4 regions of the Streptomyces sp. HUAS TT7 genome follow, and region 3 is predicted to be linked to each of the others. Evidence: riboswitches for the same ligand, from Rfam matches in the RefSeq annotation. Region 3 holds a riboswitch; each other region holds the start of a gene.
The links. A riboswitch is a leader RNA that binds a small molecule or an ion and turns the genes downstream of it on or off. The one in region 3 is predicted to bind cobalamin.

Region 1 (5,054 bases), 4.9 Mb from region 3:
CTCTGGGACGTGCCAGCCTCCGGCCGTCCAGGAGCGACCGCCGACTTCGCCCCGATGACCAAGGACCTCGAAAACGGCCTTGCCCTCACCGCCCCACTGCCCGGCGGAGGCCGACTCGTCCTCAGCGAGGGAGCCCCAGGGGCGATCGCGATCCGGGATACCGACCCCGAACGCCTCGTCCAACGGCTCTGCTCCGCCACGGGCGATCCGATCAGCAGATCCCAGTGGCAGAAGTACGTGCAAGACACCGACTACGCCGCGCCGTGCCGCCCACCGCTATAGCGCCTCCCGGCGCGACCCCACACCCGCGAAGGAGAGCCCCCGTGGTCCCGCATTCGCCTCGCACCTCCGCCCCGTTCCGGCACTTCGGCATCATCCTGGGGGCGGCGACAGCGTTCGTCCTGGCAACCGCCTGCTCGGGGAGCGGCGAACACGCCCACCCCTCGGCCGATCCGGCTTCCACCCGTCCGTCCGCCAGTACAGCGCCCCCGGTGAAGCCGGCCGACGTGTCCTCGTTCGTCGGCCACTGGACCGGTCACGGCAACTGGCTCCAGGTGAATGCCGACGGCTCGTTCGAGATCGGCAAGCGTCTGTACGTCACCTGCGGTCAGGCCGCCCCGCCGTGCGACACAGTGGTAAACGGCCAGATCACCGATGGGGGTCACGCCACGGGGCGGCTCACCGGTGTCGACGGAACCGCGGCCACCGGGAGCGTCGCAGAATCCAACGACCCTGGCTGGCTCAAGCCCGGACCCCTCACCATGACGCTGAACCCCACCACTGACAGCATCGCCACCGCGGGCACCAACTACTGCGGCCCCGACGCCCCGAGCCACGTGTGCTATTGAGACGGCGACGGGGGCACCGACGATCCGGTACCCCCGCCCCTTCCCTCAGTCCGTGGCGGGCAACTGCCGACGTGCCGCGCGCGCCGCCGCCGTCATGCGTTCCAGGGCCGGGCGGACCTCGGCCCAACCGCGGGTCTTGAGGCCGCAGTCGGGGTTGATCCACAGGCGTTCGGCGGGTACGGAGCGCAGTGCCCGCGTGATGAGGTGCGCGGTCTCGTCCTCGGGCGGGACGCGGGGGGAGTGGATGTCGTACACCCCTGGACCGACCTCGCGCGGATAGCCCGCCGCGGCCAGCTCGTCCGCGACCTGCATGTGGGAGCGGGCCGCCTCCAGGCTGATCACGTCCGCGTCCAAGTCGTCGATGGCGGAGAGGATCTCGCCGAACTCGGCGTAGCACATGTGGGTGTGGATCTGGGTGTCCGGCCGGACCCCGCCGGTCGTCAGCCGGAACGCCTCCGTCGCCCAGGCCAGGTATGCGGGGTGGTCGGCCGGGCGCAGCGGCAGGGTCTCGCGCAGAGCCGGCTCGTCGACCTGGATGACCGAACTGCCATGAGCTTCAAGGTCGTTGACCTCGTCGCGCAGTGCCAGGGCGACCTGGCGGGCGGTGTCGGCGAGCGGCTGGTCGTCGCGGACGAAGGACCAGGCGAGCATGGTGACCGGCCCGGTGAGCATGCCCTTGACCGGGCGGTCGGTGAGGGACTGGGCGTACGTCGTCCAGCGGACCGTCATCGGCTCGGGGCGCGAGATGTCGCCGGCCAGGACCGGCGGGCGCACATAGCGGGTGCCGTACGACTGGACCCAGCCGTGCTGAGTGGCGAGGTAGCCCGTCAGCTGCTCGGCGAAGTACTGCACCATGTCGTTGCGTTCGGGCTCGCCGTGCACGAGGACGTCGATGCCGGTCTTCTCCTGGAAGGAGACCACCTCGCGGATCTCGGCCTCGATGCGCTCCTCGTACGCGGCCGTGCCGATGCGTCCGGCGCGCAGGTCGGCGCGGGCGGTGCGGAGTTCGCCGGTCTGCGGGAACGAGCCGATCGTCGTCGTGGGCAGGGGCGGCAGATTCAGGTGGGCGCGCTGGGCGGTGGCCCGTTGGGCGTATGGCTGGGCGCGGCGGGCGTCTGCCGCGGTGACGGCGCCGGTCCGGGCGCGTACGGCCGGATCGCGGGTGATGGCCGAACCGGCGCGGGAGGCCAAGTCGGCCCGGTTGGCGGCCAGTTGGGCCGCGATGGCGCCGGTTCCGCCGGACAGGCCGCGGGCCAGTGTGACGATTTCTGCCGTCTTCTGGCGGGCGAACGCGAGCCAGCGCGCGATCTGCGGCTCGATGCCGCGTTCGGCGGCCGCGTCGAGCGGGACGTGGAGCAGCGAGCAGGAGGCGGCCACATCCACGCGGTCGGCGAGTCCGAGCAGCGTGCCCAGGGTGGACAGCGACTTCTCCAGGTCGTTGATCCATACGTTGCGCCCGTCCACGACCCCCGCGACGAGCCGCTTGCCGGGGAGGCCGCCGACCGTGGCGAGATCGTCGAGGTTGGCGGCCGCGGGGCCGGTGAAGTCCAGCGCGAGCCCGTCGACCGGCGCCTTGGCGAGGACCGGCAGGGCCTCGCCGAGCCGGTCGAAGTAGGAGGCGACGAGGAGCTTGGGGCGGTCGGTGAGCGCGCCGAGCTCCCGGTAGGCGCGGGCGACGGCGTTCAGTTCGGCGGGGGTGCGGTCCTGGACGAGCGCGGGCTCGTCCAGCTGCACCCACTCGGCGCCTGCCGCCCGCAGGTCGGCCAGCACCCGCGCGTACACCGGCAGCAGCCGGTCGAGCAGGGTGAGCGGCTCGAAGTCGGCGGCCACGCCGGGCGCGGGCTTGGCGAGCAGCAGATACGTCACCGGGCCCACGAGCACGGGGCGCGCGGCAAGCCCGAGCGCGAGGGCCTCCTTGAGCTCGCCGACCTGCTTGGAGGAGTCGGCGGCGAAGATGGTGTCCGGCCCCAACTCCGGTACCAGATAATGGTAGTTGGTATCAAACCACTTGGTCATTTCGAGCGGCGCCACGTCCTGGGTGCCGCGCGCCATCGCGAAGTAGCCGTCCAGGACGTCGGTTGAGAGGGCCTCGCGGTGGCGGTCGGGCACGGCGCCCACCATGACGCTGGTGTCCAGGACGTGGTCGTAGTACGAGAAGTCACCGGTCGGCACCTCGTGGATGCCGGCCTCGGCGAGCTGCCGCCAGGTGGCCGCCCGCAGTTCGGCTGCGGTCCGCCGGAGTTCGGGGGCGCCGACGCGGCCCTTCCAGTAGCCCTCGATCGCCTTCTTCAGTTCCCGGTTCGGCCCTTGGCGGGGGTAGCCGTACACGGTGGCGCGTGCTGCCGCGGCTGCGGACTTGGTCACGAGACTCTCCTTCGCGAGCTCTTCGGTGGAGCGGACCCCGGAACGGGACGAAGGCGCGAAGGGACGACGGACCAGAGCCACGGCATGTGCGCCGTTGCCGCTGGTGCGTACGCCGACCCGCCCTCGAGGTCACCGGGATCTCCGCGCGCGATCGGTCGCACACGGGCAGTGGCAGGTCTTCGGACTCGCGGGCACGCCTCGTGCTCTCCGAGGCATCTACTGGCCGTCGCTTCCCAGACCCGGCCGGGCCCAGTGCGTATGACGGCGGTCGTTCCCGCTCACCGCTGCGGGGCAGTCCCGGATTCCCACCGGGTTCCCTCTTACGACGCATCCCGCCTGGCGGACGGGGCGAACCAGCTGCATGGGCAGCGTACGCGCTCCGCTCGGGGCGCGGGGCGGCGGGGGCTGGTCGTACCCCGGACCCGCCCGGCTGCCTACGCTCGAAGGGGGGGCACTCTCGAAGCGGCGAGGGGACGGACGAGGCGGGCATCGCGTTCGCCGAGGATGTCTTCTGCGACCTGAGCCTTCCGCAGTGGCGGCTCCAGGCCGCGGGCCGCGACCAACTGGTAGCGCTGCGCCGCACCAGCCACCCCACCCCGGCACCGTCCCGCGCCACCGTGTCGACGTCACGGACTCCGGTCTCGTCATCGAGTTCGAGGAGCGCTGGGAGGACGGCGGCGCAAGCTGGTACTGCCGGGAAAAGCTGCGCGCCGAGGTGCGCGACGGAGTCATGAGCGAGGTATCCGTCTACTGCACCGGCGACTGGTCACCGGCGGTGCAGGACGCCCACACGAAGGGGGTGACTCTGCCGCGCCCGTGAGCGCCACGGAGAGACCCGTTAGCCTGGCCGCATGCCCAAGGCCTCAGGAGTGGCCAGCTTCTACGATCGGCTCGCCGCCGACTACCACCTCATCTACGCCGACTGGGACGACGGCATCGCCCGGCAGGGCCGGGCCCTGGACGCGGTGATCCGGGCCGAGCTCGGTCTCGACAGCGCCAGGGTGTTGGACTGCTCGTGCGGGATCGGCACCCAGGCCATCGGGCTCGGCCTGCGCGGACACCGGGTCACGGGCACGGACATCAGCACCGGGGCCGTCACGCGCGCGGTCCGCGAGGCGGCCCTTCGAGGCGTCGCACTCCCCGCAGCAACAGCCGACATGCGCCAACTCCCCTTCGCGGCAGCCCAGTTCGACGTCGTCGTGAGCGCAGACAACTCCCTTCCTCACCTCCTCACGGCGCACGACGTGCACGCCGCCCTCACGGAGATGCGGCGCGTCCTGCGCACCGATGGGCTGCTCATCCTCAGCACCCGTCCGTACGACGAGATCCTGAAGGCGCGGCCCGCCTCGACCCCGCCGCAAGTCGCCGCCTCGCCGCACGGCAGGAGCATCACGTTCCAGCTGTGGGACTGGCACGAGGACGGCGAGCGTTACGACCTGGAGCACTTCCAGCTCGTCCCGGACGGTGCGGGGGAGTGGGACGTGTGCGTGCGGCGCTCCACCTATTGGGCTCTGTCCCAGGGGCAGTTGAGCTCATACGTGATCGAGGCGGAGTTCGCCCGGCCGCGATGGCTGGCCCCCGAGAGCACCGGCTTCTTCCAGCCCGTACTCACCGCGCGCGCCGCTTGACCAGCCGGCCGCGGCCGTGCCGACGGTCAATGCCAGGGCCGGTCCGATCGCCGCCGCTCGGGCCGTCATCCGTACGCACATCGTGTGCCCTTCCCGGTTGCTCGCCGACCGCTTCGACGACAGAGCGGGGCCCGGCCGGACATCCACCACACGGGCCGACCGGGCCCTGCCTGAGCAGGAGCGACACGTGGTGGGGCGGGACCTGTGGAGGATC
Region 2 (5,054 bases), 5.1 Mb from region 3:
CCCGGCGAGGTCGTGCGCGCACTGTCCGCGCGACTCGCCGAACGTCACGGGGTGCGCCTCGCCACGGACTCGGACCGGCTCCTGCACCACTACGATCCCGGCGCCCGGGTGCTGCACCTCTCCAGCCGGCTGCGCCCGGGCCAGCAGGCGTTCCGTATGGCCACACAGCTCGCACTCCTCGAACACGCGGAGGGCATCTCCGCCCTTGCCTCGGAGGACTTCGCTCGCGGCTCGGCGGCCTGGCCGCTGGCCCGGATCGGCATCGCCAACCACTTCGCCGCCGCGCTGATCCTGCCCTACCGCCGCTTCCACGCGGCCGCCGAGGAATCCCGCTACGACATCGAGCGGCTCACCGACCACTTCGGACTCGGCTACGAGACGATCTGCCACCGCCTCAGCACCCTGCAGCGCCCCCGGCTGCGCGGCGTGCCCTTCTCCTTCGTGCGCGTCGACCGGGCGGGCAACATGTCCAAGCGCCAGTCCGCCACCGCGTTCCACTTCTCGCGGGCCGGCGGTACCTGCCCGCTGTGGAACGTGTACGAGGCGTTCGCCGCCCCCGGACGCATCCACGTCCAGGTCGCCGCCATGCCGGACGGCCAGCGCTACCTGTGGACCGCCCGCGCGATCTCCCGGCACCGGGGTGGCTGGGGCGAGCCCGGCAAGACCTTCGCCATCGGCCTCGGCTGCGAGATCCGGCACGCCTCACGGCTGGTCTACTCCGACGGCCTCGACCTCGACAACACCTCCGCCGCCGTCCCCATCGGGATGGGCTGCCGCCTCTGCGAACGCACCGACTGCCCTCAGCGTGCCGTACCGCCCCTGGACCGGAGCCTCGCGATCGACGAGAACAGCAGCACTTTCGTTCCCTACCCCGTGGCGGGGGAGGGGCCGGGCATCGGCTGACGGAGCATCAGGAGTTGCCGGACCTCTCCACCCGATAGGGCACGTACGTACGCCGGTCGGGATCGATGACCCGCAAGATCTTCGTGATGAGCCGCATCACCGGCCGGACTGACGCCGCCTGTTCCACGCGGTGTTCGCCACGCAGGACCAGAGAGGGGCATGGCGGCCTTCACCGAGAAGCGGCCACCTGAGTTCACCCGCCAAGAGGACGGATCTGCGAACTGCGGTGCGGTCAGCGGCGTTTGGTGCTGTCCGCGTCGCGATTCAGCACACAGTCGCCACACAGCGACCCCTTGCGGCCCGGGGCGGCGCGGTAGATCAGGCAGCAACTCCGGCGTTGGAAGGCGCCGTTGGCGGTTGTGGTGGCGGAATCCCGCAGGGGTGGGCTGTCCAGGAGGAGCGTGACCGCCGTGCGGGTTCGCTCCGCGAGTTCCGGTACGGCAGCGCCGATCATGGTGGCGGCACCGTTGAGGGCCGAGGCGATGTTGCCCTGGAGGATGTGAGGAGAGAGCGAGAACGGCCGCATGGCGGCGGCGAGTTCACCGAGGGGGCGGTCGAGGAAGGACGTGAGTTCCTCGGGTGGAACGGAGCCGGAGCTCATCGCGGTGCCGGGGACGGAGAGGGGGATGGGGCCGCCGAGGACCGGCTGCCAGTGGACGTCCGCGAGGCCGAAGGTGAGAAGGCGTCCGTGCAGCACGAACGCGGCAAGCGCGGGCGACAGCAGCCTGGCGGCCAGGCCGAGGTGGGTCACCGACGCGGCCACCCGCACCTCAATGGCGTCGATCGGCTGCTCGCCGGCCGCGGCCAGCCAGCCCCGTACGGCCGACACGCGGGCCTCGATGAGCTGCCGGGACATCGGGACCCACGGCTCCACCGGCCGTGCGTCCGCGGCGTGGGTGTGCAGGGCGAAGAACGGTCCGAGCGCGGTGATCTCGGCGATCACCGCGCTCGACGTCGGAGCGAACGTCATGCAGGGAGGGGAGCCGGGCCCTGCGCGGGGGCGTCGGCGGATTCCCGGCGGGGCTGGAGAAGGCGCTCGGCCAAGGGGCCGAAGAACAGCCCGATGGCAGCCCACAGGAGGAGCTGAGCTGCGACGGAGAAGAAGCGGAAGGAGAACAGCACGTCGGCGGGGAAACCGGGGTAGACGATCGTGCCCTTGGAATCGGTCAGGGGCAGCGGTGTCTCGGTGGCCTGATCGCCGAAGTTCTCCTTGTTGTAGGCCAGATGCCCGAGCGAGGGCAGGACCAGCATCACGATCCCGATCGCGACGACGAACACGGCACCGCCGATGAGCGTGGCGTTCCAGTTGCCGTAGCGGGCCTGGAGGCGTTTGCCGAGCCAGACCGCCGCCACCAGGAACGCGATCGAGCACACCACCATGATGAGGTAGAGGCCGCTGCGCTGCTTGATGGTTTCCTCGTGGCCGATCGCCGGAGGATTGGCCGGGTACTTGAGGAACGGCACCAGGTACATCGTGAGGAACCCGCCACCGGCGACCACCAGCGCCAGCGTGCGGGCGCGCAGGCCGCCGGCCCGGCCCAGGCAGACCGTGTACGCGACGGCGAAGAGCGCACCCATGGCCATGCCGAAGAAGATCATGCCGACGCCGAGGCCGACATCGGCCTGAATGGTGCGGCTGAACAGGTCCGGGTCGGCCGCCTCGGCGGGCAGGCCGGCGGCCTTGTCGAGGGCGGCCTGGGCGGCGTCACGCCCGCTCTCGTAGTCGACGGCTTTCGCGATCTGCGGTTCGGCGAAGACCCGTCCGAAGACGAATGCGAGCAGCCCCGCCACTGCGCCGACGAGAACGCCGCGCAGTATCAGCTTCTTTTCCATGTCGAGTTGTCCGTACTTCCGTGTGGGTCAGTGGCAGGGGAAGCCGAGGAAGTGACGCCCGTCGTGGACGAACTCGTGGATGTGCATGTCGTTGCCGAAGACCGAGACGGCCCCTTGGTCGACGCCGATGAAGTAGTAGGCGGCCAGTGCGAGGATCGCGGTGCCGACCAGCCACAGCACCGACTTCGAAACCGGCAGGACGATCGGCGTGGAAGCCGGGCGGGATGTGGAAACGCTGCTCAAGGCGAGGCCCTCCTTCTCGGGATCTTGCGTCCCATGGATGAAACGGGGCGAAGCAACGGATAAGTGTCTGACTCACCGGCCACCCTCGCGGGCGGTCGGCTCACAGTGGCGCGACCGTGCTGGAATCTCACCAGCTTCCTTATCTCATCACTACATGTGGAGCATAGAGCTGCCGTCTCGAACGGGTCAATCAAGCCAGTGCCAAGTCCTGGCCCGCTCCCCTCGCAATCCCGCCCGTCCATCGTGCCAGCGCCGGCCCGGCTGCGCGATCCGTACGGGCGCGCACCGTCACAGGGGCGGCCCCACCTCGCTCGACGGTGCGGGGTGGGCCGGGTGCTGCGGCTGTTCGTCGGGGAGGTCAGGCGCCGCATATCCGCGCCGCTCGCGCAGCCGGTCCTCGATCGGTGTGGGGGCGCCGAGGAGGCGCTCCTCGTAACGGCCGAGGGCCAGCAGCACGCCAAGGAGCAGCGGCGGGATGAGAACGGCCACTATGACCATGACGACTCCTCGAAGGCGGACGGTCTGCGGACCGCGTAGCCCCTGTCGCACACCGGAAGCGTTTCGGCAACCGGTGCGGTCGGGAACCCGCAAACGGACAGCGGGCCGATGTTTTCCATCGGCGCAGCACGGTTAGTCGTGAAATATGGTGCAAATCGGCTACACAATGATGACTGAGCAGACGGGTCCGCGCGAACTCGTGGCGGATCTGGTCGCGGCGGAGCGTGCCGGGTTCGACTTCTCCGTCACCTCCGACCACTACTCCCCGTGGCTGGAAAGCCAGGGGCACGCGCCCTACGCGTGGAGCGTGCTCGGCGCGGCCGCCCAGGCCACCACCCGCATCCCGCTGATGACGTACGTGACCTGCCCGACGCTGCGCTACCACCCCACCGTCGTGGCGCAGAAGGCGGCCACGATGCAGATCCTGTCCGAAGGCCGGTTCCGGCTCGGACTCGGCTCCGGCGAGAACCTCAACGAGCATGTGGTGGGCGCCGGTTGGCCGGCCCCGGAGGTCCGCATCGACATGCTCGAAGAGGCCGTCGAGATCATCCGCGCGCTCTTCGAGGGCGGCAACGTCAACCATCAGAGTGCGCACTTCGGCGTCGCGAACGCCCGGCTGTGGGACCTCCCCGACGAACTGCCGCCGATCGGCGTCGCCGTCTCCGGCGAGCGGTCCTGCGCCGTGGCCGGCCGGACCGCCGACCTGGTCATCGCCACCGAAGCCAAGCCGGAACTGCTCGCCTCCTTCGACCGGCACGGCGGCACCGGCAAGCCCCGGGTGGGTCAGCTGCCCGTCTGCTACGACCCCGACCGGGACGCGGCGGTCGCCCGTGCCCACGACCAGTTCCGCTGGTTCGCCGGGGGCTGGCCGGTGAACTCGGAGCTGCCGGGGCCCTCGGGCTTCGAGGCGGCGACGCAGTTCGTGACCCGGGAGGACGTGGCGCGGTCCATCCCGTGCGGCGACGATGTGGACGCCTTCGTCGACGCCGTACGCCCCTACGCCGAAGCCGGCTTCACCGAAATCGCCCTCGTCCAGATCGGCGGCCGACAGCAACTCCCGTTCATCGACTGGGCCGAGAAGAAACTGCTGCCCGCGCTGCGCGAGCTGTGACCGCCGGAGCGGGCGGAGGCTCGGGACACCGGCCCAGGCTCATACGTCGCGGCGCCGGACGACGAACACGGCGAGGGCGAGCGTGATCAGCGGCCAGAGCGCGTACACGAGCCAGGAGCCGGGGACCGTGGCGGTGTAACCCAGGGACCCGGGCTCCGGCTCCCAGTTCTGGAGCAGGCGCTTCCAGGCGGCCGACACCAGGGTGTGTTTGATGTCGGCCGACCAGCGGTTGCTCTCCGAGAACATGGTCGGCAGCATCAGCAGGACGAAGACGCTGGTGACCGTGGTCGCGGCGGCATGCCGGAGCAGAACTCCGAGGCCCAGGCCGACAGTTGCACAGACCGGGGCGACCAATGCGGATGCCGCCAGTGCCCGGATCGCCCCGGGGTGGGTGAGCGCGGCGCCTGTGGGGTGACCGTTCAGGATGGCCTGGGAGACCAGGAAGGAACCGGTGGAGGCGACGGCG
Region 3 (5,054 bases):
ACGGCCTCGACGCGCTGAGCCCCAAGGGCGACGGCGGAGCCGTCCTCAAGCTGACCGCCGAGGATTCGCAGCACTGGCTGGGCGCGCTCAACGACCTGCGCCTGACCATCGGCACCCGCCTCGACATCACCGACGAGGAGGAGAGCGAAGAGCTGTACCGGCTGCCGGACGACGATCCGCGCAAGCCGATGGTGATGGCTTATTTGTGGCTGGGTGTGCTGCAGGAAACACTCATCGAGACACTCATGCCCTGACCGGTCGACCGGGAGATGGCCGTTCGCTCAGCGGACGCTCAAATCCGTATAACGATCCCATCACCACATCGACCTCCTTTGTCACGTCGAGGGACTTTTGTCCGCTTCTTCCTGTGCTGTGCGCCACAGTGGCCGATATGGATCACCCATAAGGCCGTGATAAATCTTCACGACCACCCGGGGACGCCACCCATGTCCCCGGGGGCGCTTTAACCGGCTGACCGCCGGTGGCACTCCATCCACATCCGGGGGGATCAGGACCTGATCCGTCGCTTCGTGACCGAGGCGGGCGGGTCAGCATGGAGAAAGGCGCACCACCATGACCTCAGCGCAGGTCGACAAGCACGACGACCGTCCTGCCGGCAATGAGGCCGCGGGGACCGCCCACAGCACGAGCGAAGGCTCGGGCGAGGGATATCAGCGGGGCCTCGGGGCCCGGCAGATCCAGATGATCGCGATCGGCGGTGCCATCGGCACCGGCCTCTTCCTGGGCGCGGGCAAGGCCATCTCGAAGGCCGGCCCCAGCCTCATCCTGGCCTACGCCATCGCCGGCCTGGTCATCTTCTTCATCATGCGCGCCCTCGGCGAGCTGCTCATGTACCGCCCGGTGTCGGGCTCCTTCTCGGAGTACGCCCGGGAGTTCGTCGGCCCGTTCTGGGGCTTCGTCACCGGCTGGACGTACTGGCTCTTCTGGGTCGTCACCGGCATCACCGAAGTCACCGCGGCCGCCCAGTACATGGCCTTCTGGACCCACAGCAGCGTCCCGCAATGGCTGTACGCGCTGGTCTTCACGCTCATCCTGTACGCCGTGAACCTCATCTCCGTGAAGCTCTTCGGCGAGCTGGAGTTCTGGTTCTCCATGGTCAAGGTGACCGCCATCGTCGGCATGATCCTGATCTGCGCCGGCATCCTCACCGTCGGCTTCTCCGACGCCGCGGACACCGCCACCGTCGCCAACCTCTGGAACGACGGCGGGTTCTTCCCCAAGGGCATCGGCGGCACGCTGATGACCCTGCAGATCGTCATGTTCGCCTTCCTCGCCGTCGAACTGGTCGGCGTGACCGCGGGCGAGTCCAAGGACCCCGAGAAGACCCTGCCCAAGGCCATCAACACCGTGCCGTGGCGCATCGCCGTCTTCTACATCGGCGCCCTGATCATGATCCTCTCGGTCGTCCCGTGGCACGAGTTCCAGCCGGGCGTCAGCCCCTTCGTCGCCGCCTTCGAGAAGATGGGCCTCGGCGTCGGCGCCGCCATCGTCAACTTCGTCGTGCTGACCGCCGCGCTCTCCTCCTGCAACTCGGGCATGTACTCCACCGGCCGCATGCTGCGCGACCTCGCGCTCAACGGCCAGGGCCCGAAGGTCTTCACCAAGCTCACCAAGAGCGGCACCCCGCTGGTCGGCACCACGGTCTCCGCGGCGCTCATGCTGGTCGGCGTGTGGATCAACTACGTGGCGCCCGGCAAGGCCTTCGACTACGTGGTCTCCTTCGCCACGATCTCCGGCATGTGGGCCTGGATCATGATCCTGGTCTGCCAGATCCGCTACCGCCGCCTGGCGGACACCGGCGCCTTGCCGCAGTCCAGCTTCCGCGCCCCCGGCGCCCCGTACACCAGCTGGTTCGCGCTGATCTTCATCTTCATGGTCATCGTGATGATGGGCATCGACAAGGACTCCCGCGTCTCGCTGTACTGCGCGCCGCTGTGGGGCCTGATCCTGGGCGTCTCCTACCTGGTCCTGAAGGCCAAGAACCCGGAGAACAAGGCGTTCGCGAAGCGCTCTTGATCCTCTGACCTGCTGATTCTCAGTATTCGGGCCGGTACGTATCGACTATCGATACGGACCGGCCCGTCTGCTTATCCTTGCCGACATGCTGACCATCACCCAGGCCCTGTACGACCAGCTCGTCGCGCACGCCCGCGCCGACCACCCCGACGAGGCGTGCGGTGTGGTCGCGGGCCCGGCGGGCACCGGCCGCGCCGAGCGCTTCATCCCGATGCTGAACGCGGCCCGCTCGCCCACGTTCTACGAGTTCGACTCGCAGGACCTGCTGAAGCTGTACCGCGAGATGGACGACCGCGACGAGGAGCCGGTGATCGTCTACCACTCCCACACCGCCACGGAGGCTTACCCGTCCCGCACGGACGTGACGTACGCGAACGAGCCCGGCGCGCACTACGTCCTGGTGTCGACGGCGGACACGGACGGGGCGGGGGAGTTCCAGTTCCGCTCGTACCGGATCGTGGACGGCGTGATCACGGAGGAAGACGTGAAGGTGGTAGAGGCGTACTGACCCTTACGGGTCGACCCGTACCATCTACGTGCAATCTCGAATATTCGGGCGGCAGGACCCAGGAAGCCGGTGTGAATCCGGCACGGTCCCGCCACTGTGACCGGCACCGCGGGAAACCCGCGGGGCCGGAAGCCAGGAACTGACCTGCCGCCTTCTCCCGACGACAGGGGACGTGGAAATCCCCTTGGAGGAGCTCAGCCATGCTCTGGCGCCGCGCGGCCCTGGCCGCCGCCCTGCTGTTCCCGCTGGCCGCCTGTACGACGCAGGCACGGCCCGAGGCCCGGGGCGGCTCGGCCCCCGGCTTCCCGTACAAGGTCACCAACTGCGGTGTGACGACGACCTTCACCGCCCCGCCGAAGCGAGCGGTGACGATGAACCAGCACGCCACGGAGGTGATGCTGGAGCTGGGCCTCGCCAAGTCCCTGGTGGGGACGGCCTACCTGGACGACAGGATCCTCCCGAAATACGAGTCGGCGTACGGCTCGGTCCCGGTGCTGGCCAAGGAATACCCCTCCTACGAAAAGCTCCTGTCGGCTGCTCCCGACTACGTCTACGGCGGCTACGCATCCGCCTTCGCGGCGAACGAGGGCCGGGGCCGCGAGGCCCTGGCCAAGAGCGGCATCAAGTCCCGCCTGAACGTGGAGAACTGCCCCAAGGGCGCGGCGACGACGATGAACGAGGTGTACGAGGAGGTCCGCGAGGTGGGCCGGACGTTCGGCGTGCCGGAGCGGGCGGAGTCGTGGGTGAAGTCGGCCGAGGCCACGAACGCGAGGACGCAGGCGGCCCGGAAGGGTGCGGCTCCCGTCCCGGTCTTCGTCTACGACAGCGGGGACAAGACGGCGTTCACGGTGGGCGGCAAGGGAATAGGCAACGACATCGTGACGCGGGCGGGCGGCCGCAACGTCTTCGCGGCCGACCTCAAGGACAAGTCCTTCGGCGACGCGAGCTGGGAAAACGTGGTGGCCCGCGCGCCGGAGACGATCCTGATCCTGGACTACGGCGGTACGAGCGTGGAAGCGAAGAAGCAACGCCTGCGCGACGACCCGGCACTGGCGTCCGTCCCGGCCGTCAAGAACAACCGCTTTGCCGTTCTCCCTCTGTCCGACATGGTGACAGGGGTCAGAGCCCCGGACGCAGTGACAAAGCTGGCGGCCCAGCTCCGTGCGGGGGCGGGGGAGTGAGCGCCCGCTCGCAGACCTGGCCGGAGCGGCGCCGGGGAGGCCTGTGCCCTCGGCCTGCGACGGGCCCGGCCTCTCGCCCGGGCGGCCGGCGGTGGCGGCCGGTGGTCGGCTCTGTCCACGGTCCGCAGTCGCCGACGGCGCTCGGTGGACGGAGGGAAGGGCCGCACCCTCCCTCCCGCCCGCACGGGTGGTACGGGTGGGAGAACGGGTTTTGGCCGGGGGATGGGGGGCCTCCGGGGGCGCCTGGGGTGGCCCCGCGCGGCTCGGACGGGACCCGCTGGTGACCCCGCGTTGGCGGTACCCGCTCGTCATCGGGGTGCTCGCAGCCGTGCTGGTCGCTGCCGCCGGGGCGGGGCTCGCGCTCGGGTCGGTGCGGATACCGGCCCACCAGGTCCTTGGGATCGTCACCGGTTCGGCGGAGCCGGGCCCGTACCGGACCATCGTGCTCGACGTGCGGCTGCCCCGCGTCGTGCTCGGGGCCGTCACCGGGGCCGGGCTCGCCGTCATCGGGACCGTGTTGCAGGCTCTCGTGCGCAACCCCCTCGCCGACCCCTTTCTGCTCGGGGTGTCCAGCGGGGCCTCCGCCGGGGCCGTCGCCGTGATCGTGCTCGGGGTGGGGGCCGGGGTGGCCACCACCGTCGCGCTGCCCGCCGCCGCCTTCGCGGGGGCGCTCGCAGCCCTGGTCCTCGTCTACGCCCTGGCCGGGCGCGGCGGCTCCATGACGGGCGGCCGCCTGGTCCTCGCCGGGGTCGCCGTCTCGTACGTCCTGTCCGCGCTGACCAGCCTGATCCTGGTCACCTCGGCCAGTGCCGATCACGTACAGGAAGTCCTGCACTGGACGCTCGGCGGACTCGGCGGCGCCCGCTGGGACATGCTCGCCCTGCCCGCCACGGCCCTCACCCTCGGCACCCTCGTCCTGATCGCCCTGGCCCGCCCCCTGGACCTGCTCCTCGTCGGCGAGGAGGGCGCCACCGTGCTCGGCCTCGACACCGGCCGCTTCCGGGCGGCCGTGTTCGTGCTCGCCTCCCTGCTCACCGGCATCCTCGTCGCGTACAGCGGAGCCATCGGCTTCGTCGGCCTGATGGTTCCGCACGCCGCCCGCATGGCCGTAGGCGCCGCCCACCGCACCCTGCTCCCCGTCGCGGCCCTCGGCGGCGCCGGCTTCCTCGTGCTCGCCGACCTCGCGGCCCGCACCGCAGCCGCCCCGCAGGACATCCCCGTCGGCGTCCTCACCGCCCTCACCGGCGGCCCGTTCTTCCTCTGGATGCTGCGCGGCCGCCGGGCCGGCGCGGAAGGCAGTCCCGCATGACGACCCTGTGCACCGAGTC
Region 4 (5,054 bases), 800 kb from region 3:
GAGGTCGGCGTAGCTCTCCTGAGCCATGGAGGTCCCCCGTGCGTGAAGTGGAAGCCGGCCGGGGAATGGGGGCGCGAGCAGCGAAATGTTTGCTGTAGAGGCAAGTCCCGGAAGTCGCGCCGGAGTCCCGCGGCCGGCCCCGGAAACGTAACATTCCACCCCCCTCGCCCCGCCACCTGAATTCCGCGCCCGGCAGACTGGTCCCTATGAACCAGACTGCCGGCCCCACCCGCATCGGCCTCCTCGGCACCGGCCCCTGGGCCGTCGCCACGCACGCCCCGGCGCTCGCCGCGCACCCCCGTGTCGACTTCGCGGGCGTGTGGGGGAGGCGCCCCGAGGCGGCGGCCGCGCTCGCGGAGGAGCACGGGGTGGCGGTGTACGAGGACGCCGACGCGCTGTTCGCGGACTGCGACGCCGTCGCCTTCGCGCTGCCGCCGGACGTCCAGGCCCCGCTGGCGATACGGGCCGCACAGGCGGGCTGCCACCTGCTCCTGGACAAGCCGGTCGCGACGAGCGTGGCGGGCGCCCGCGAGCTGGCCGACGCGGCCGGGCGCGCCCGGGTCGCCTCCGTCGTCTTCTTCACGCTGCGGTTCGCGAAGGAGACCGCGGCGTGGGTGGCCCAACAGGCCGCCGTGGACGGCTGGTTCACCGGACGGGCCCAGTGGTACGGGTCGCTGTTCACTCCGGGCGCGGAGCGCGGTCCGTACGCCGCGTCGCCCTGGCGGGGTGAGAAGGGAGCGCTCTGGGACGTGGGCCCGCACGCGCTCGCCGTGCTGACCGGGGTGCTCGGCGAGGTGACCGCGCTGACGGCCGCGGCGGGCCCCGGCGACACCGCGCACCTGATCCTGCGCCACACCTCGGGCGCCTCCAGTACCGCCGACCTGAGCTTCACCGCACCCCCGGCGGCCGCGGGCGTCGAGGTCTCGGTACTGGGCGAGTCGGGCGCGGAGGTGATGCCGGGCTGGGGCGGCGCGCTGGACGCGTTCGCGGGAGCGATCGACGCCCTGCTGGACGCGGCCCGAACCGGGGTGCCGCACCCGTGCGACGTACGGTTCGGGGCACGCATCACGGAGCTGCTGGCGGACGCGGAGGCGCAGTTGGGCAGGGGCTGAGCGGACTTGTGGAAGCCGACTGCGGTACCTGCATCCTGCTAGGGGCGCGGGGCTGTGACATGGTGCGGCTCCGCCGCGATGGGGTCCCCTGTTCATGAGGGAGAAACCGAGAGCTTGGGGGAGCGACCGGCCACAGCCGGTCCGCAGCCGAAAACCGGCACCCCGCGAGGGGGCCGCACCCCGCACGGGAAGCCGCTCCCCGCGAACTCAGCGGGACAGCGCGTCGCGCACGGCCTCGTCGGTGCGGGCAACCACCGCAGACCCGTCGTCCGCCGTGATGATCGGCCGCTGAATCAGCTTGGGGTGCTCGGCGAGCGCGGAAACCCACCGCTCGCGGGAGTCGGCGTCGCGAGGCCAGTCCCCCAGTCCCAGCTCCTTCGCCGCGGCCTCCTGCGTGCGCGTGATGTCCCACGGTTCGAGGCCGAGCCGGTCGAGCACGGCCCGGATCTCGTCGGGCGAGGGCACGTCTTCGAGGTAGCGGCGCACCGTGTACTCGGCGCCCTCAGCGTCCAGCAGGTCCACCGCGCTGCGGCACTTCGAACAGGCCGGGTTGATCCAGATCTCCATGCCCGCCAGGCTACCCGCGGTCCGCCCCCAAAGCCCGGCTGGCCAGGGCCGATTGTCAGTGCCCCCCAGTAAAATTGAGGCAGTAAGTGAGGGTTCCCGACTGCCCAGGAGGATGCCCATGACCGCTGCCGTACTCACCTCGCACGCCCCGAAACAGTTGTCCCTCCAGCCTCTTCACAAGGTGCCGCTTCCCGCCGGGCGTCCGCGCGTGTGGTACGAGTCCCACAACCGGCGTCTGAAGGCCATGCGACTGGCCATCGCCCTGCTCGACACGGGGGTGTACCGGCCGGAGCAGGCGCCGGACCGCAAGATACGCACCGTGGCCGCGCTCATCGGAGTGCACCCGCCGTCGGAGACGACCTGCCGGATGGTGCGTGCGCTGATCTACGACGGGCGCTGAGCCCCGCACCACGGCCCGGTCACGCCTTCGGGAAGCCGCAGGCGTGATCCGGGCCGGCCGTCAACTCCCTACGGCTGCTGCGGGCGGCCGGAGCGGATGCGTGCGCGCATCCTCGCAGGGCCGTGCCCGGGTGGCCCGTGTGATCTTCGATACCGGCACAGGTGTGCAGGTAGGCAGGCAACTCCCCAGCGTCTAGGGTGACCGGGCCGTGGTGTTCGGGAAGACCGGTGCGAAACCGGAGCGGCCCTCGCCACTGTGATCGGGTTCCCCGGGTTCCGGGGAGCCGCCGTCCCCTTGTGACGCCACTGGCCAGGATCCATCTGCCCGGGAAGGCCGGGACGGAGGCACCCGCCCGTCAGCCAGGAGACCGGCCGCGGCATCTCACGAAGTGATCCACGAGGTGCTGGAGCGTGACCCGCATGACCCTGCCCATTCGCACATCCCCCGAGACGGGCGCCGCCGCCGCGCCGTCCTTCCACTGGCGGCGCGAGGACACCGTCCGCACCGCCGTCCTGCTCGCGGTGATAGCCGCCCTCCATGTCGTCGCCTTCGGCGTCCTGTTCCTGCTGGTGGCCCCCGAGCACTACGCGGTCGGCACCAAGACGTACGGCATCGGCCTCGGCATCACCGCGTACACCCTCGGCATGCGGCACGCCTTCGACGCCGACCACATCGCGGCCATCGACAACACCACCCGCAAACTGATGGCCGACGGCAAGCGGCCGGTGTCCGTGGGCTTCTGGTTCGCGCTCGGCCACTCCAGCGTGGTCGTGGTCCTCACGGCCCTGGTGGCGGGCGGCGCCCAGCTCGCGGGCACCCTGATGAACGAGGACTCCACCACCCACCAGGTGATGGGCGTGGTGGGAACCACCGCCTCCGGCTCCTTCCTCTACCTCATCGCGGCCCTCAACCTGGTGGCCCTGTTCGGCATCCTGAAGGTGTTCCGGGCCATGCGGGCGGGTGCGTACGACGAGAAGGAGCTCGAAGCGCACCTGGACTCGCGGGGCTTCATGAACCGCATCCTGGGCCGCTTCACCAGGTCCATCTCGCGGCCCGGCCAGATGTTCCCGCTCGGCTTCCTCTTCGGCCTCGGCTTCGACACCGCGACCGAGGTCACCCTGATGGTGATGGCCGGCACCGGCGCCGCCGCCGGACTGCCCTGGTACGCGATCCTGTGCCTGCCGCTGCTGTTCGCGGCCGGGATGAGCCTCTTCGACACCCTCGACGGCACGTTCATGAACTTCGCCTACCAGTGGGCGTTCTCGAACCCGGTCCGCAAGGTCTACTACAACCTCACCATCACCGGCCTGTCGATCGCGGTGGCCTTCTTCATCGGCACCATCGAACTGGTCGGCGTCCTGCACGAGAAGCTCGACCTCACCGACCCGGTCAGCGGCTGGATCGCCGGCCTCAACCTGGACAACGTCGGCTTCGTCATCGTCGGCCTGTTCGTGGTGGTGTGGGCGGCCGCGCTGGCGTACTGGCGCCTTGGCAAGGTCGAGCAGAAGTGGGCGGCGGGCCCGGGTGCGTGAGGGGCCGGCCTTTTGCATAGGCCCCGGTGCGTTTACGCACCCTCCCGCTGCCCCGGCACTCCTCCCCGGTCGTTCTGGAGCGTCCACAGCTCCTTGAACAGGCCTTCGTCTGCGACGAGTTGGGTGAAGGTGCCCTCCTGGATGACGCGGCCCCGGTCGAGGACGACGATGCGGTCCGCGATGGCGACGTTCGCGAGGCGGTGGGTCACCAGGACCACCGCCCGGTCACGGGCGATCGTGCGCAGGCCGGTGAAGATGCGGTGCTCGGCGCGCGCGTCAAGGGCGCTCGTGGGCTCGTCCATCACGAGCAGCCCGGCCGGGCGGTGGAAGGCCCGCGCGATCGCGATCCGCTGCCACTGCCCGCCGGACAGCTCCACACCCCCGAACCACTCCCGCGCGAGCAGCGTGTCGAGCCCGCTGCGCAGCCCGTCGACGACCTCCGCAGCGCCGGAGTGGGCGGCGGCCCGGCGCACCGACTCGTCGCCCCCGTGCGGCTGCCCCAGCGTGATGTTGTCGCGCGCGGACATCGGCCAGTGCGCGAAGTCCTGCGGCACGACGGCGGTCTGCCGCCACAGGGCCAGCGGATCGCACCGCTCCACCCCGACCCCGTCCCAGGTCACCGCCCCTTCGCTGGGCAGATAAAGGCCGGTGAGCAGCTTGCTGAGGGTGGTCTTGCCGGACCCGTTCTCGCCGACGAGCGCCAGCACCTCGCCCTTGCGCACCTCGACCGTCACCTTCTCCAGGGCGGGCCGCTCGCTGCCGGGATAGCGGTACGTCAGCGACTCGGCCCGTACGACGTCCGGCGCGGGCGGCGCCAGTGTGCCGCGCGCCATCCGGTGCCCGCCGGCCTCCTCGATGAACTCCGCCCAGTCGTCCAGGTACAGCCCGGTCCGGAACAGCCGCGTCCCGTACCCGACGACACCGTGCAGCGAGGAGGCGACCGTGCGCAGCGCGAACACCGCGGTGCCCGCCGACGCCACCGACATCCGCCCCGACCCGAGCAGCCAGGCGAGCGCGCCCCACACCAGGCCCGCCGCGAGCCCGCCCGCCAGGGCGCCGGTCACCGAGTAACGGGCGCCCTGGTGCACGGCCTTGTCGGTCGCCGCGTCTACCCGCCGCCCGATCGCCCGGTACCGGTCGAGCAGGAAGTCCGCCATCGTGCAGGACCGCAGCTGGTCGGCGGTGTCCTTGTCGATCACGAACCAGCGCAGCAGACTCAGCGTGCGCCGCTCGGCGCTCATCGCCCGCGACGCCTCGTAGTGCACCCGCGCGGCCTTCACCCCGGCGATGCCCTGCGGCAGCGCGGCGAGCAGGAGCAGGGGGAGCAGCGCCGGATGAAGGACGGTCACGACCCCGGCCGCCGCGACCAGTGAGGCCACGCACGCCATCAGGTCCTGCGAGTCGGTGAGCAGTTGCTGGGCGACCTCGGCGCCCCGGTCGGCC

Region 1: it holds a riboswitch for cobalamin, as region 3 does, so the genes downstream of both, metE (5-methyltetrahydropteroyltriglutamate--homocysteine S-methyltransferase) here and ACSHXC_RS24360 (ABC transporter substrate-binding protein) in region 3, are expected to answer to the same signal.
Region 2: it holds a riboswitch for cobalamin, as region 3 does, so the genes downstream of both, ACSHXC_RS01515 (CbtB domain-containing protein) here and ACSHXC_RS24360 (ABC transporter substrate-binding protein) in region 3, are expected to answer to the same signal.
Region 4: it holds a riboswitch for cobalamin, as region 3 does, so the genes downstream of both, ACSHXC_RS27900 (HoxN/HupN/NixA family nickel/cobalt transporter) here and ACSHXC_RS24360 (ABC transporter substrate-binding protein) in region 3, are expected to answer to the same signal.

Annotation. Positions count from the first base shown of each region.
Region 1 is NZ_CP196175.1:491,387-496,440, reverse strand. It holds gene ACSHXC_RS02390 (nSTAND1 domain-containing NTPase) at 1-282, shown strand, start outside; gene ACSHXC_RS02385 (hypothetical protein) at 324-848, shown strand; gene metE (5-methyltetrahydropteroyltriglutamate--homocysteine S-methyltransferase) at 894-3,212, opposite strand; cobalamin riboswitch at 3,366-3,586, opposite strand; gene ACSHXC_RS02375 (hypothetical protein) at 3,745-4,032, shown strand; gene ACSHXC_RS02370 (class I SAM-dependent methyltransferase) at 4,064-4,840, shown strand.
Region 2 is NZ_CP196175.1:307,895-312,948, reverse strand. It holds gene ACSHXC_RS01530 (short-chain fatty acyl-CoA regulator family protein) at 1-903, shown strand, start outside; gene ACSHXC_RS01525 ((2Fe-2S)-binding protein) at 1,136-1,873, opposite strand; gene ACSHXC_RS01520 (CbtA family protein) at 1,870-2,736, opposite strand; gene ACSHXC_RS01515 (CbtB domain-containing protein) at 2,764-2,979, opposite strand; cobalamin riboswitch at 3,021-3,167, opposite strand; gene ACSHXC_RS01510 (hypothetical protein) at 3,268-3,477, opposite strand; gene ACSHXC_RS01505 (LLM class F420-dependent oxidoreductase) at 3,623-4,588, shown strand; gene ACSHXC_RS01500 (ABC transporter permease) at 4,628-5,054, opposite strand, start outside.
Region 3 is NZ_CP196175.1:5,393,985-5,399,038, forward strand. It holds gene ACSHXC_RS24345 (DUF2017 domain-containing protein) at 1-254, shown strand, start outside; gene ACSHXC_RS24350 (amino acid permease) at 574-2,037, shown strand; gene ACSHXC_RS24355 (Mov34/MPN/PAD-1 family protein) at 2,123-2,545, shown strand; cobalamin riboswitch at 2,582-2,707, shown strand; gene ACSHXC_RS24360 (ABC transporter substrate-binding protein) at 2,746-3,726, shown strand; gene ACSHXC_RS24365 (FecCD family ABC transporter permease) at 4,007-5,035, shown strand; gene ACSHXC_RS24370 (ABC transporter ATP-binding protein) at 5,032-5,054, shown strand, end outside.
Region 4 is NZ_CP196175.1:6,198,654-6,203,707, forward strand. It holds gene ACSHXC_RS27880 (hypothetical protein) at 1-27, opposite strand, end outside; gene ACSHXC_RS27885 (Gfo/Idh/MocA family protein) at 207-1,112, shown strand; gene ACSHXC_RS27890 (arsenate reductase family protein) at 1,320-1,679, opposite strand; gene ACSHXC_RS27895 (hypothetical protein) at 1,798-2,079, shown strand; cobalamin riboswitch at 2,272-2,469, shown strand; gene ACSHXC_RS27900 (HoxN/HupN/NixA family nickel/cobalt transporter) at 2,499-3,611, shown strand; gene ACSHXC_RS27905 (ABC transporter ATP-binding protein) at 3,644-5,054, opposite strand, start outside.